DNA from 2 places in the Pseudoalteromonas sp. SiA1 genome. Region 2 is predicted to be linked to the other one. Evidence: predicted binding sites of a transcription regulator. Region 2 holds the regulator's gene; the other holds the start of a gene.
The links. Region 2 encodes NrdR, which represses ribonucleotide reductase genes. Its sites were predicted from a motif close to AAACACNANATNTNGTGTTT; they were not measured.
Positions count from the first base shown of each region.

Region 1 (8,330 bases), 850 kb from region 2:
CGCGAATATCCTTCTAAGCGTATTTGGGGATTAACCAAGCCAGATAAAAACATTGATCATCGACGTGTACCTAACTTACAGGTTTACTTTGAGCGCCATGCTCAAGTGTTATCTAAATCGCATAATGCAGCTGATTATAAAACCGGTGACATAGTCACTTGGATGCTGCCAGGCAATTTACCGCACATAGGTATGGTCGTTAATCAAATAGCGCAGGACAGTGGTCAACCGCTTATTGTGCACAATATTGGTCGCGGACCTGAAATGAGCGATATGCTTTTTGCTTATACAATTACGGGTCATTACCGATTTGTACCTGCTACTTATTCAGAGTAAATAACACGGCTATAATCGCGATTACTTGAGTAATAATTGCAGAAACAGGTAAGTGAATAAAGCGAGCTGTTAGGCATTATACTGTGTGGTTTGCTAGTTACTTTAAATTAATACTGATATCACCATTGGGCTTGCAGCAACACAATAGTATTTCACCATCACGCACAAAGGCTAACGGTTCTTCATTGTAATTGACTTCACCAGAGACAAGCGTAGCACGACACGCACCACAATATCCCTCACGGCACTGGTAAGCAACATCAATTTTATTCGATTCTAAGCAGTGTAAAAGAGAAGGGCAGCCAGCGGTAAAATCTAAGCACTGGCTGTTATCTGCAAGCGTGACACTTGCAGTGGTTCTATCAGTCATTATAAATCAAAGTCACCAAATTCAGCTGCATCAACCTGTGAATCAATTTGACCTACAAGGTATGAGCTAATTTCCGCTTCTTGTGGAGCAACTTGCACGTTATCAGAAACAAGCCATGAGTTGATCCATGGAATAGGGTTACTGTTATTATCAAACTGTGCTGGTAAACCAATAGCAGTCATGCGTGCATTGGTAATGTATTCAACATACTGACATAAAATATGTTTATTTAAGCCAATCATTGAACCATCTTTAAACAGGTACTCGGCCCATTCTTTTTCTTGCTCTGCAGCGTCAACAAACATCTTGATTGCTTCTTCACGGCACTGTGCAGCAACAATTGCCATTTCAGGGTCGTCTTTGCCATCTTGCATAATATTTAAAATATGCTGAGTGCCTGAAAGGTGAAGCGCTTCATCACGGGCAATAAGCTTAATAATTTTAGCATTGCCTTCCATTAGCTCACGCTCTGCAAACGCAAATGAACACGCAAAGCTGACATAAAAGCGAATAGCTTCAAGAATGTTCACTGACATCATCGCCAGATACAATTTCTTTTTCAGCTCAAATAAATTAACCACAACGGTTTCACCATTAATGTCATGTTTGCCTTCACCGTACAGGTTGTAAAGCGACACCGAGTTAATTAAATCGTCGTAATAAGTGGTTACGGCATCGGCACGTTCACTAATTTTGTCATTGCTAACAATGTCGTCAAAAATGAGTTCAGGGGCTTGAGTTACATTACGAATAATATGTGTGTATGAACGGCTGTGAATGGTTTCACTAAACGCCCATGTTTCAATCCATGTTTCAAGCTCAGGAATTGACACAATTGGCAATAGTGCAACGTTAGGCGAACGGCCTTGAACACTATCAAGTAAAGTTTGGTATTTTAAGTTACTTAAAAAGATATGTTTTTCGTGATCAGGAAGCGCTTGAAAGTCTAAACGGTCTTTACTTACGTCAACTTCTTCAGGACGCCAAAAGAAAGACAATTGTTTTTCAATCAGCTTTTCAAAAATAGGGTATTTTTGTTGATCGTAACGTGACACGTTAACGGTTTGACCAAAAAACATTGGCTCTTGCATTTGGTTATTATGATTTCTGCTAAAAGTAGTATAAGACATGTTTATCACTCAAAAAACTATCACTAAAACTATCAGGACAAAGCGGGCAAGGCGCCCGCTTTAAGTTTAACTATTAAATTTTACACGCGCCGCCTGCACAATCATCATCTTCCACTTCTGGAGCGTCTTCTTGTGCGTCTGATGCGCCATCACGGGTGTTATGGTAGTACAGCGTTTTAACACCTAGCTTGTAGGCACCAAGTAAGTCTTTTAATAAGACTTTCATAGGTACTCTACCGCCTTCGTATTTATTTGGATCATAATTAGTATTTGCTGAAATCGTTTGGTCGATAAATTTCTGCATTATGCCTACTAATTGTAAGTAACCATCGTTAGATGGGATATCCCACAGTAACTCATAGCTATCTTTAAGGCGTTCGTACTCAGGGACAACTTGTTTTAAAATACCGTCTTTACTTGCTTTAACACTAATATGGCCACGCGGTGGCTCAATGCCATTGGTTGCATTAGATATTTGCGATGATGTTTCTGATGGCATTAATGCGCTCAGTGTTGAGTTACGCATACCGTGCTCTTTAATGCTGGAACGTAACGCGTCCCAATCAAGATGAAGTGGTTCATCACAAATTTTATCTAAATCACGTTTGTACGTATCCGTTGGCATAATACCTTGTGAGTACGTTGTTTCGTTAAATTTAGGACAGGCACCACGCTCTTTTGCCAGCTCATTAGATGCTTTCATTAGGTAGTACTGAATCGCTTCAAATGTTCTGTGCGTAAGCGCATTTGCGCTGCCATCTGAATAACGCTTACCGTTTTTAGCTAGGTAGTATGCGTAGTTAATAACGCCTATGCCTAGCGTACGACGTCCCATAGTTGCATTTTTAGCTGCAGGTACTGGGTAGTCTTGGAAATCAAGTAGGTTATCAAGTGCGCGTACCGCAAGCTCAGCTAACTCTTCTAGTTCATCTAAAGACTCAATGGCACCTAAGTTAAACGCAGATAATGTACAAAGTGCAATTTCACCTTCTTCATCATTCACGTTGCTAAGAGGCTTAGTTGGTAACGCAATTTCTAAACATAAGTTAGATTGACGAATAGGCGCCACTTTTGAGATAAACGGACTGTGTGTATTACAGTGGTCAACGTTTTGTAAGTAAATACGACCCGTGCTAGCACGTTCTTGAGCAAACATAGAGAACAGCTCAATTGCTTTAATTCGTTTTTTACGAATTGACTCGTCTTGCTCATATTTTACATATAGCGCGTCAAACTCGTCTTGATCTTCAAAAAATGCATCGTAAAGGCCAGGCACATCAGAGGGGCTGAATAACGTAATGTAATCATCTTTAATTAAACGTGAGTACATGAGTTTATTAAACTGTACGCCGTAATCTAAGTGACGTACGCGGTTATCATCAACGCCACGGTTGTTTTTAAGTACTAATAAGTTTTCAACTTCTAAATGCCAAAGCGGGTAGAAAAGGGTTGCTGCGCCACCACGTACACCGCCTTGCGAACAGCTTTTAACCGCTGTTTGAAAGTGCTTATAAAACGGAATACAACCTGTGTGGTACGCTTCACCGTTACGAATAGGGCTACCTAGTGCACGAATACGACCTGCATTAATACCAATACCAGCACGTTGAGAAACGTATTTAACAATTGCTGATGATGTAGCATTAATTGAGTCTAGGCTATCGCCACACTCAATAAGTACACATGAGCTAAACTGGCGTGTTGGTGTACGTACGCCCGACATAATTGGCGTAGGTAAAGAAATTTTAAATAATGAAACCGCATCATAAAAACGTTTGATGTAATCAATACGTGTATCACGAGGGTAATCAGAGAATAAGCTTGCAGCCACTAAGATATATAAAAACTGCGCGCTTTCGTAAATTTCACCCGTTACACGGTTTTGAACTAGGTATTTACCTTCAAGCTGTTTTACTGCTGCGTAGCTAAAGTTAAGATCGCGAGAATGGTCTAAGTACGCATCTAGCTCATCTAATTCTTGCTCTGTGTAATCAACGAGTAAATGTGCATCGTAGCGTTTTTGTTCAACCATGTTAGTAACATGGTCAAAAAGACGCGGTGGTTCAAACTGGCCATAGGCTTTTTTACGTAAATGGAATACAGCTAAACGAGCAGCAAGGTACTGATAATCAGGCGATTCTTTTGAGATCTGATCCGCAGCAGCTTTAATAATCGTTTCGTGGATGTCTTTAGTACGAATACCGTCATAAAATTGAATATGCGATTTTAGTTCAACTTGTGAAACCGAAACGTTATTTAAACCTTCGGCGGCCCATTCAATAACGCGATGGATCTTATCAAGATCGAGTGGCTCTTTACGACCGTCACGTTTGCTTACAGATAACTGTTGGTTCATAGCTTTGCCTGTATTCCTTGGGAATTAAATATTTTTGACCAATGCGTGCACCTAAAAAAGCGCAGTGCCTATTCGTTTATTGTTATTTTCACCGGTTTGGTGAATTTAATTGAATAACATTTAGCCACAATATCTGGTGTTGTTCAAATTAGAGATCACAAGATAGTGTGGTCTGGGATCTTTTGCAAGGGACAGAAACCGCTCTCATTGTGGATAACGTTGGGATAACGCAATTGTGTTAGTAGGCATTAACCTTTGATCATTCGGTTAAGTTGAAATTTGTAAAAATCAACTAAGGAAAGATTAAATTTACGCTTTTTTAAAATAAATTTTGTCTGCTTTTTTTATCATCAAGCTTTGCGTAAAAACTAACACAATCACAATATGTAGTGTTTATTAATTAACATGGCACTATATGTGGTTAAATGCATCTATAGGACTGTGCCAATTAAAATCCGCATTCCAAGCCAATGCCTCGTCAACACTCGGTACATATCCCCATAGTGCGGTTGCGGTGTGCATATTGGCTGCTTTACCTGCCTGAATGTCACGCTGCGCATCACCTATATATAAGCAACGCGAAGGATCTACACTCATTTGCTCAGCGCAATACAGTAAAGGAAGGGGTGAGGGCTTAGATTCAGCTAAGGTATCACCGCTAACCACAATACGTGCATTTTTTAATGCAGGAATCGCTTTGACTAAAGGATCAGTTAAAAATCCGGGCTTATTGGTCATAATTCCCCAAGGGATTGCTTTGTTATCAAGTGCGATTAGTAATTGCTCTATTCCTACAAAACATTGGGTATGGGTGGCAATGTTGGCAGCGTATTGCGTAACTAGCTCATGTAAAAGTTGCTCTTGCGGCTGTTGTGCCCAGCTTTCTTTAAAACCAGCAGCCAATAAAGCGGCAGCACCGTTTGAAGCCGCGGGGCGATATATATCACTGCCCACTTGGGGTTGTTGATGATTTTGCAGCACGGTGTTTAGTGCGGCGCCTAAATCATCAGCGGTATCGAGTAAAGTGCCATCTAAGTCAAACAGCAATGCTTGATATTCCATTGGGGCAATGGGGGTTTGAGAGCTTGCCATTACGCTAACTTCTCAAAATGCAGCATATAATTTACGCTCACATCATCACTAATTGTATATTGCTTTGAAAGTGGATTGTAACTTAACCCAGCACTGGCACGTACTTTTAAGCCAGCTTGCTCTGCCCATGCAATTAATTGTGCAGGTTTAATAAACTTTTTATGGTCATGGGTACCCTCTGGGACCATTTTTAGTAGTTTTTCTGCCCCGACAATAGCGTATAAATAAGCTTTTGGGGTTTTATTAAGAGTAGAGAAAAAAACATCAGCGCCTGGTTTTGCCAATTTAGCCACCGCATGAATAATAGATGCAGGGTCGGGGACGTGCTCTAACATTTCCATACAAGTGATCACATCAAAGCGCTCAGGGTGCTCATCTGCAAACTGCTCTGCAGGTACTTTTATATACTCAACGGGGACACTTGTTTCTAAGCTGTGTAACTTGGCGACAGTTAAAGGCTCTTGCCCCATATCGATACCTGTTACGTTTGCGCCCATTCGCGCCATGCTGTGACTTAAAATGCCACCACCACATCCTACATCTAGGGTTTCTTTATCAAATAATCCTTTGGTTTTGTCTGCGATGAAATCTAATCGTAATGGATTAATTTCGTGAAGCGGCTTAAATTCGCCTTCTAAATCCCACCAACGTTCTGCGATGGCTTCAAACTTTGCTATTTCTGCGTTATCTACATTTTGATGTTCGGTCATAAAATACTTCCTCGTCAATCTGAGGCCATTATATAGGCCTAAATTGATAAATCGCAAAGTTTTGCGCCTGTAAATTAAAATTAATTGTGATAGCATGGTTACTTAGAAATAATAACAAACACTCTTAATACCTAATACTGGGTTGTTAAGAGCTGATACTGAAGGAATGTGATATCAAATGACTGATCTCGCCAATGAAATTCTGCCAGTCAATATTGAAGACGAGTTAAAAAACTCCTACTTAGATTACGCCATGAGTGTAATTGTAGGACGTGCATTACCAGACGTACGTGACGGTTTAAAACCTGTTCACCGCCGCGTTTTGTTTGCAATGAACGAGCTTAGTAATGACTGGAACAAGCCTTACAAAAAATCGGCCCGTGTGGTCGGTGACGTAATCGGTAAATACCACCCACACGGCGACAGTGCAGTTTATGACACCATCGTACGTATGGCTCAGCCATTCTCACTGCGTTACATGCTAGTAGATGGTCAGGGTAACTTTGGTTCGGTTGATGGTGATTCAGCAGCGGCAATGCGTTATACAGAAGTACGTATGGCAAAAATGTCGCACGAATTATTAGCCGATCTTGAAAAAGAAACGGTTGATTTTGTGCCTAACTACGATGGCACAGAGCAAATTCCTGATGTGTTACCCACTAAAATACCTAACCTATTAGTTAATGGTTCATCAGGTATTGCGGTTGGTATGGCAACAAATATTCCGCCACATAACTTAACAGAAGTCGTGAATGGCTGTTTAGCGCTTATTCAAAACCCTGAATTGACCATTACTGAGTTAATGGATTACATTCCTGGGCCTGATTTCCCAACTGCGGCGATTATTAACGGTAAAAAAGGCATTGAACAAGCTTATCAAACCGGTCGTGGTAAAGTGTACATGCGTGCGCGTGCTGACATCGAAACCGATGAAAAGACGGGTCGCGAAACCATTATTGTTCATGAAATCCCTTACCAAGTTAACAAAGCACGTTTGATTGAAAAAATCGCCGAGCTAGTTAAAGATAAAAAAATTGAAGGGATCAGCGCATTACGTGATGAATCAGATAAAGACGGTATGCGTATCGTTATCGAGATCAAACGTGGTGACGTAGGTGAAGTTATTCTAAACAATCTTTATTCACAAACTCAGTTACAAACTGTGTTTGGTATGAATATGGTTGCGTTAATTAATAACCAACCTAAGTGTTTCAACTTAAAAGAAATGCTTGAAGAATTTATTATTCACCGTCGTGAAGTTGTTACCCGTCGTACGGTATTTGATTTACGCAAAGCCCGCGACCGTGCGCATACGCTAGAAGGTTTAGCGATTGCACTGGCTAACATTGACCCAATTATCGAACTTATTCGTAAGTCGCCAACACCTGCTGAAGCAAAAGTTGCATTAACAGCGCGTCCATGGGAATTAGGTAATGTTAAAGCCATGCTTGATAAAGCAGGCGAAGACAACGTGGCACGCCCAGATTGGTTAGCAAGCGAGCTTGGTATTCGTGATGGTCAGTACTATATTTCTGAGCAACAAGCTCAAGCAATATTAGACTTACGTTTACACAAACTTACTGGTCTTGAACACGAAAAAATTCTTACCGAATATCAATCATTACTTGAGTTGATTGCCGAGTTATTATTCATTTTGGCAAATCCAGAGCGTTTAATGGAAGTTATTCGTGATGAGCTCGTTGAAATTAAAGAGCAATATGGTGATGAGCGCCGCACTGAAATAAATGCTGCAGCACACGATATAAGCCTTGAAGATTTAATCAACGAAGAAAACGTAGTTGTTACGCTTTCACATGAAGGGTACGTTAAGTATCAAGCATTAACTGATTACGAAGCGCAGCGTCGTGGTGGTAAAGGTAAATCAGCAACTAAGATGAAAGATGAAGATTTCATTGAACGTTTATTGGTTGCCAATACGCACGATACTATTCTTTGTTTCTCTACAGCGGGTCGTTTATATTGGCTTAAAGTATACCAGTTGCCACTTGCCAGTCGTGCAGCGCGCGGTAAGCCAATTGTTAACTTATTACCACTTGAAGCAGATGAACGTATTACTGCAATCCTGCCAGTACGCGATTATGAAGATGATAAATACATCTTTATGGCGACGGCGTTCGGTACGGTTAAGAAGACGCCATTAACGGCATACAGTCGTCAACGTGCAAGCGGAATCATTGCGGTTAACTTAAACGAAGGTGATAGCTTAATCGGTGTTGATATTACCGATGGCAGCAACGAAATTATGTTGTTCACTGATGCGGGTAAAGTTGTTCGCTTTAAAGAGGCTGAAGAAACGGCTGTTGTTGATGAAAATG
Region 1 is NZ_CP076084.1:1,628,201-1,636,530, forward strand. It holds gene KK487_RS07485 (DUF1287 domain-containing protein) at 1-336, shown strand, start outside; gene yfaE (class I ribonucleotide reductase maintenance protein YfaE) at 434-706, opposite strand; gene nrdB (class Ia ribonucleoside-diphosphate reductase subunit beta) at 706-1,836, opposite strand; gene nrdA (class 1a ribonucleoside-diphosphate reductase subunit alpha) at 1,910-4,192, opposite strand; gene KK487_RS07505 (HAD family hydrolase) at 4,604-5,284, opposite strand; gene ubiG (bifunctional 2-polyprenyl-6-hydroxyphenol methylase/3-demethylubiquinol 3-O-methyltransferase UbiG) at 5,284-5,994, opposite strand; gene gyrA (DNA topoisomerase (ATP-hydrolyzing) subunit A) at 6,173-8,330, shown strand, end outside.
Region 1: a site for NrdR is predicted at 4,315-4,334, ahead of nrdA (class 1a ribonucleoside-diphosphate reductase subunit alpha). Genes of this name have one in related genera too.

Region 2 (8,330 bases):
CAGCATTGCGATCAGAGAGTAAAATATCGTTAAAGGTACTTTGTAAATGCACACGTACTAAGGTCGGTTCTTGTTGTTTTATTTCACCTTTAAGCAATGCATAGTGTAACTGCCCATCAATGGTGTCTTTGTATGTCACTAAGTCAAACTCACCATGTTCAGTTGGCAATTTACATTTTGCAACTTGCTCAATTGTGGTTTCGTTTAGGTTGCGGTACTCGATTAAATCAGCAATGGTGCCAATTTTAATATCATGTTGCTTAGCAAATACTTCTAAATCAGGACGACGCGCCATGGTGCCATCTTCATTTAGGATTTCTACAATCACTGATGATGGCTCAAGCCCTGCTAAACGCGCTAAGTCACACCCTGCTTCTGTATGCCCTGCACGTGTTAACACGCCGCCTGGTTGCGCCATAATAGGAAAAATATGACCTGGTTGTACAATATCGCTTGGCACAGCGCCTTTCGCGATGGCAGCTTGAACAGTGCGGGCACGATCCGCTGCAGAAATACCTGTGGTAACCCCTTTTGATGCTTCAATCGACATAGTGAAATTAGTTGAGAATGCGGCACCATTATTTTTTACCATTAATGGTAAATCAAGCTGCGAGCAACGCTCTTGAGTCATCGTTAAACAAATTAGTCCACGGCCATGAGTCGCCATAAAGTTAATCGCTTCTGCACTAATGTGTTCAGCAGCAATAATTAAATCGCCTTCATTTTCTCTGTCTTCATCATCCATTAAAATAACCATTTTACCGGCTTTAATGTCATCAATTATTTCTTGTGCGCTGTTTAAATTCATAAGTTGCTCGTATAAGTTGTCAATGTCGTTATTTTATAAAGCCCGCTTTAGCGAGTAAGCTCATCGAAATATCTGAACCCGTAGGCTGCTCAGCCCCTCTAACTAGGCGCTCTAAATAACGTGCTATTTGGTCGACCTCTAAATTAACTTGGGTGCCAACTTTAAAGTCAGCTATGGTCGTTTGCCCGCTGGTATGCGGCACAATAGTCAGTTTAAATTTATTACCTTCAACCGCATTAACCGTCAGGCTAATACCATCAATACAAACCGACCCTTTGTAAGGAATGTATTTCATTAAATTTTCATCGGTGGCTAACCAATATTCTGTTGCTCGCGCATTGGCATTAATCGCTGTGATAGTGGCAATACCATCTACATGGCCAGACACTAAATGACCACCGAGGCGCGAGACAGGTTGCATCGCCTTTTCTAGATTAACGGTTTGCCCTAATGCGTAATGTGCAAATCCCGTTAAGCTAATCGTTTCATTTGATAAGTCAGCACTAAAGCCATCAATATGCTTATCAACAACCGTCAGGCAGACACCATTAGTTGCAATACTGTCACCTAACTTAACATCACTCATATCAAGGTTTTTACTTTGGATACGAATAGCTAAATCACCTTGTTTTTTTTGTAATAACGCAATTTTACCTGTCGCTTCAACTATTCCAGTAAACATAGTGCTACTCTTTATATAAAATGATTAATGAGCTTTTTTTAGTGCTGTGATACGTAAATCATCACCAATTGGCACACACTCATTAAAAGTTAAATTAATGGTATTTTGCATACTCATTAACTCTGGGAAATTCAGTAAACTTTTAGCATCGCAGCCCATTAATTTAGGGGCAATGTAAAAAACAAACTCATCAATTAAATCAAGTTCTGTCATTTTGCCAGCCAGTGTTGCTCCGGCCTCTAGCCACACATTATTAAACTGCAATTGGGCTAGCGTGTTTAACACGGCCAGTAAATCTACTTTATTATTATTTTCAGGTACTTCAATCTGTTTAACAAAATGAGGCCACTGATGCGATTTATCAACCTTGGTGGTAAATATTATCACCTCACTTTGAATTGAAAATAAGGCAAGATCAGGGGTAAGTCTATTTTGTGAGTCAATAACAACGCGAACCGGTTGGCGCAGTGGTAAATCAGTTGGTAAAGAATACGGTAACTCTTCTGGGCGCACATTTAATTTTGCATCATCCATTAATACCGTATCGGCACCGGTTAAAATTGCACAGTTTTGTGCTCGGTATAGTTGCACATCTTGGCGCGCAGCGGGGCCTGTTATCCATTTACTTTGGCCGTTTTTAAGCGCCGTTTTACCATCAATACTGGCGGCCATTTTGCAAGTCACAAAGGGTAACCCCTGCTCCATGCGCTTAAAAAACCCAAGGTTTAATGCGCGAGCTTGCGCTTCAAGTAATCCGTGAGCAACTTCTATACCAGCATCCGCTAAAATTTTCAGACCTTTGCCTGCAACTTGCGGGTTGCTGTCAACCATTGCGGCAATCACTTTTTTAACACCGGCTACTTTTAGCCCTTCAGCACATGGCGGTGTTCGACCATAATGACTGCAAGGCTCAAGTGTTACATAAGCGGTTGCGCCTTTTGCATTTTCGCCAGCCATAGCCAGTGCGTTTACCTCTGCATGACCTTGGCCCGCTAACCGATGAAATCCTTCACCTATTACTTTATTATTCTTTACGAGTACGCAGCCAACATTAGGATTAGGAGTGGTGGTAAAGCGCCCTTTTTTTGCCAGTTCAATAGCGCGGGCCATGTAGCGTTTATCATCCTCTGAAAACGAACTTTGCTTGGTCATTACTATTCCCCTAAGCGGGCTATTTCTTCACCAAATTCGCGTATATCTTCAAACGAGCGATACACAGAGGCAAATCTTACATAAGCCACTTTATCTAACTTTTTAAGCGCTTCCATAATGCACTCACCCACCAAATGGCTAGACACCTCGCGTTCGCCAGTGGCACGTAACTGCGACTTAATAATATTAACCACTTCATCAACTTGCTCAGTGCTTACGGGGCGTTTTTCGAGGGCGCGAGTTAAGCCATTTAGTAACTTATCTTCATTAAACGGTTCGCGGCTGCCATCTTGCTTGATGACCCGTGGCATCACTAATTCAGCCCCTTCAAAGGTGGTAAATCGTTCGTGGCATTCATTACATTCACGACGTCTACGTACTTGGTGTCCCCCACCTACAAGGCGAGAATCAATAACTTTAGTATCTTTGGCGGTGCAAAAAGGGCAATGCATAACTGTGTGTTTCCGTTTTAAAAACAAAAAATGGCCGCTATCATAGCGGCCATTATCATAACAAAAATGTGTGCAGTTGTGATCTAAATTACTATTTTACTCTTGGATTAAGCGTAAACAGGTAATTTTGCACAAATTGCTTTCACTTTTTCTTTTACTTGCGCTTGTACTGACTCATCTTCGATGTTGTCTAGTACATCACAGATCCAGCCCGCTAACTCTTTTGATTCAGCTTCTTTAAAGCCACGACGAGTGATTGCTGGTGAACCAATACGCAGACCAGAGGTAACAAATGGTGAACGTGGATCGTTCGGTACTGAGTTTTTGTTAACCGTGATATTCGCATTACCTAGGGCAGCATCTGCATCTTTACCTGTGATATCTTTGTCGATTAAATCAAGTAAGAATAAGTGGTTGTCAGTTTTACCCGATACTACTTTGTAGCCGCGCTCTTGTAATACCGCAACCATTGCTTGTGCATTTTTAACAACTTGTGCTTGGTATGTTTTAAACTCAGGTTGAAGTGCTTCTTTAAATGCAACCGCTTTAGCAGCAATAACATGACATAAAGGACCACCTTGGCCACCTGGGAAAACAGCGCTGTTTAGCTTTTTGTAAATTTCTTCATCGCCACACGCAGAGATGATTAAACCACCGCGAGGACCCGCTAATGTTTTGTGTGTTGTGGTTGTTACAACGTGAGCAAATGGCACTGGGCTTGGGTAAACACCCGCAGCAATTAAACCTGCAACGTGCGCCATATCAACAAATAAGTAAGCACCTACTTTGTCTGCAATTTCACGGAACTTAGCCCAATCAACAATACCTGAGTATGCAGAAAAACCAGCAATGATCATTTTTGGTTTGTGCTCAAGTGCTAACGCTTCAACTTGTGCGTAATCAATTTCGCCAGTTTCTTCGTTAAGGCCATACTGAATTGCGTTGTATGTTTTACCAGAGAAGTTAACGTGTGAGCCGTGCGTTAAATGACCACCGTGCGCTAGGCTCATGCCTAATACAGTATCAAGTGGGCTTAAAAGAGCTTGGAAAACAGCAGCATTCGCTTGTGAACCGGCATGAGGCTGTACGTTTGCGTAATCTGTACCAAATAATTCATTTGCGCGGTCAATAGCAAGTTGCTCAACCACGTCTACGTGCTCACAGCCACCGTAGTAACGTTTGCCCGGGTAACCTTCAGCGTATTTGTTAGTCAGCTGAGAACCCTGCGCTTCAAGTACGCGTGGGCTACAGTAGTTTTCAGATGCAATTAACTCAATATGCTCTTCCTGACGTGATGTTTCTTTGCTCATCGCGTCAAATAACTCTGGATCAAAGTCCGAAATATTCATGCTACGTTCTAACATTGGGGTCTCCTGGGCAACGTGTATGGGTATTTTTTAGAGGCTTTATTGTACGCTTAAAACGACGTTTTGCCTACGCTCTTAAGTTGAGGATATTTAAACAGGGATTGAAACTATTTCACAGCATTTTGATGATGATATTTTTTTATAAACTAATAACAATTTTAAATGAATTTTATTTACTACATTTATATAGCTTATGCGTTATGTCTAAAGCGATGCATAAACAAACAAAAAAAGCGGCCTAAGCCGCTTTTATTATCTGCCTTTTTTAGGCAAGCTTTTTAAACAACTCTGTACGCAAAATATCATAATCGTTGTGCATATCAGTGGCTAAACACGGTTTTGCTAATGCATCAGCTAACGGCTTTGGCATATCTAATTCAACATTAAGGATATCCTCAACGCTGTCTTTAAATTTGGCCGGATGCGCAGTCGCTAAAAAAATCCCCACAGCATCTGCCGCCTTATTTTCTACAAGACCTTGGTAAGCAATTGCGGTGTGAGGCTCTGCAATATAGCCAAGCTGTTGAATTTTTTTCATCACTGTTTGTGTTTGCTGTTCATCAACACTCACCGAATAAAAGTTATCATAACTAAACCAGTTATTATCTAACATTGATTGCACACGTGGCCAGTTATTAGGTTTACTCACATCCATTGCATTTGAAAGCGATTCAATTGTCGCATTAGGCGTCCAATTTTTATCAAGCATAAAGCGCGGTACTGTGTCGTTTTGGTTTGTAGTCGCGCTTAGTTTACCTACAGGCATACCAATAACCGCGCCAATCATAGCCGCACACACATTACCAAAGTTACCACTCGGTACTGAAATATGCGCTGTAGCACGCTTTTCTTTTGGCAGCTGTGCAATGGCTTCAAAGTAATAACATACCTGCGCGACTAAACGGCTAATGTTAATTGAATTTGCTGAGTTTAAACCTAACTTCGATTTTAGCTCTTCATCTAAAAATGATTTTTTAACCAACTCTTGGCAATCATCAAAACTACCCTCAATCGCATAACAGTGAATGTTGTCACCAAGCGTTGTAAATAACTTTTGCTGCGCTAATGAAATTTTACCTTTAGGGTATAAAATAACGACATCAATATTTGGTTTGTTATAAAAAGCATGCGCTACGGCAGCCCCGGTATCACCCGATGTTGCAGTTAAAATAGTGACTTTTTCACCTTGATTAAATTGCGCCAAGCACTCGGCCATAAAACGGCCACCAAAATCTTTAAATGCCAGTGTTGGGCCGTGAAATAACTCTAAGCAATAGGTATTATCTTCAACTTCCACCAGCTTAACCGGAAAGTTAAACGCATTCTTAACCATCTGGGCAACAGTATCACTTGGCAGCTCGTCACCAATAAGGTGCGATAAAATTTTGCCGCTGCGAGTAACAAAGTCCATATCTAGTAATGCATCAACATCACTTAATGGCGCTAACGACTCTGGAAAAAACACACCTTGATTACGCCCTAGTCCTGTTTTTACAGCTTCAACAAACGACACTTTTTGTGAATATTCTTTTAAATTATGTAATTGCATGACTCTTTATCCTATAAAACATTTAATTGACGCGTGCCGTCGTTATCTAATTTACAAATATGGCAAAAGCCTTGTTCGTTGATGTAATTTTCCTCTAGCCACTGCGCGCATTGCTCTGCCGCTTCAAGCGTTTTACATACACTAAACAAGGTCGGCCCTGCGCCTGAAATACTCACAACTTCAGCACCCAGTGCTGGTAAGCTTGCTTTGGCATCACTAAAGCCGCTTATAAGTGGCGCACGGTATGGCTCTGCTATTTCGTCTTTCATAATGCTTAATGCATCATCAAAACGCCCTGTTAACAGTAAGCTACTAAACGCCGATAAACGCTGAGCAAACTCAACCCCGGCATGCATACTTAGCTCTTTTGGTAAAACAGAGCGCGCTTTTGCGGTATTGAGCGAAAAGCCCGGAAATGCGGCGACGTAATACCAGTTTTCATCAACAGGTAAAGCAATAGATTTATCAGGAATTAAATCACCGGTTAGCTGTAAGCCGCCTAAATAACACGGTGTGATGTTATCGTAATGGCGCCCCCCACTTACAACGGCTTCAAAATCTGCCATAAGCTCAATGAGCTCTACTTGGCTTAAATTAGTTTTGGCAAATTTATCCAGTGCTGCAAATGTCGCCACCACAGAGCAGGCACTTGAGCCTAATCCCGAACCAATCGGCAAATTTTTCCTAAGTTCGAGCTTTACCGCAGGCATATCAGGCGCAACATGCGCTCTAAAGTGCACTAAACACTGATATGCTAAATTTTCTTGCGCATCACTAGGTAACTTATGTGCGTAGTCGCCAGTACAAATAAATTCATCACTCGATGCGGCACTAACAACCGCCACATCACCTAATAAACCGCCATCAATGGGCGCAAGTGCGGCGCCCAGCGCATCAAAGCCAACGGCAAAATTACCAATAGACGCCGGAGCATATACTTCAATCATGACTGACTCCTAGCGAGATAATGTTTTTAATATGTCTGCAAATACACCCGCAGCCGTTACTGCAGAGCCAGCCCCATAACCACGAATTACAAACGGACGCGGTTGGTAGTATTGGCTTAAAATAGCCAGCGCATTTTCACCATCACGAATAACATTCAATGCATGTGATGAATCCACCGCTTCGATTCCGACCTTACAGTGACCATTTTTAATTGTGCCTACATATCGAAGTACTTTACCTTCACTTGCTGCACTTTGAACACGGTCGTTAAAATCAGCATCTAAGCTAGGTAATTTCGCCATAAACTGCTCCACATTGTCACCTTGGGCAAAACCTGGCGGTAAAACCGACTCCACTTCAATATCGCTAAGCTCTAATTTCATACCGGCTTCGCGTGCAATGATCAGTAATTTACGTGCTACGTCAGTTCCCGATAAGTCATCGCGCGGATCGGGCTCTGTAAACCCGCTTTCTTTGGCTTTAATTGTTGCTTCAGAAAGTGATAAACCATCTTCTAGTGCTCCAAACATGTATGAAAGCGAGCCTGATAAAATACCACTAAACTCAAGTAACTCATCACCTGCACCAAACAACGATTGCAAGTTATCGATTACAGGTAAACCTGCACCTACGTTAGTTTCGTATAAAAACTTACGATTATTTTTATGTGTTGCTGCAATTAAATCTTGGTAATACGTATATGAACTCGTGGTGGCTTTTTTATTGGCAGCCACAACATGAAAACCTGCATTTAAAAAATCTACATATTGTGCAGCTAAGGCATCTGATGAAGTACAGTCAACTAGCACTGGATTAACTAAATGATTTTGCTTAACAAATTGCTCGACCAGTTTTAAATCAAACGCTTGCTCTGACTGCGCCAGTTTTTGCTGCCAATCATCAAACGCAATCCCCTCACCATCAAGGTGTAATTGACGAGAGTTGGCAACACCATATAGGTTTAATTTAATATTACGCTTTTCAAGCCATGCTTGTTGACGCTCAAGTTGGTTAATTAGCTCTTGGCCGACTAAGCCACAGCCCAATAAAAACACATCAATTGAAGGAACATGAGTAAAGAAGTTTTCATGGCAAATTTTAACCGCGTCATTACATAATTCACCGTCAATAACGGCTGAAATAGCACTTTCTGTTGAATCTTGCGCTATGGCAACAATGTTTACTTGCGCTTGTGCAAGCGATGCAAAAAACTTAGCCGCTAACCCCTTATGGGCACGCATGTTATCGCCCACTAACGTTACTATTGCTAAATTACGTTGCACATTTACCGGCTCAATGAGCCCCGCTTTTGACTCTAAGTCAAAGGCTACTTGCAACGCACTTAACGCTAGATTTAAATCGCTTTCATGTA
Region 2 is NZ_CP076084.1:777,881-786,210, reverse strand. It holds gene ribBA (bifunctional 3,4-dihydroxy-2-butanone-4-phosphate synthase/GTP cyclohydrolase II) at 1-808, opposite strand, end outside; gene KK487_RS03615 (riboflavin synthase) at 837-1,490, opposite strand; gene ribD (bifunctional diaminohydroxyphosphoribosylaminopyrimidine deaminase/5-amino-6-(5-phosphoribosylamino)uracil reductase RibD) at 1,515-2,642, opposite strand; gene nrdR (transcriptional regulator NrdR) at 2,645-3,094, opposite strand; gene glyA (serine hydroxymethyltransferase) at 3,202-4,458, opposite strand; gene thrC (threonine synthase) at 4,727-6,010, opposite strand; gene thrB (homoserine kinase) at 6,022-6,957, opposite strand; gene thrA (bifunctional aspartate kinase/homoserine dehydrogenase I) at 6,967-8,330, opposite strand, start outside.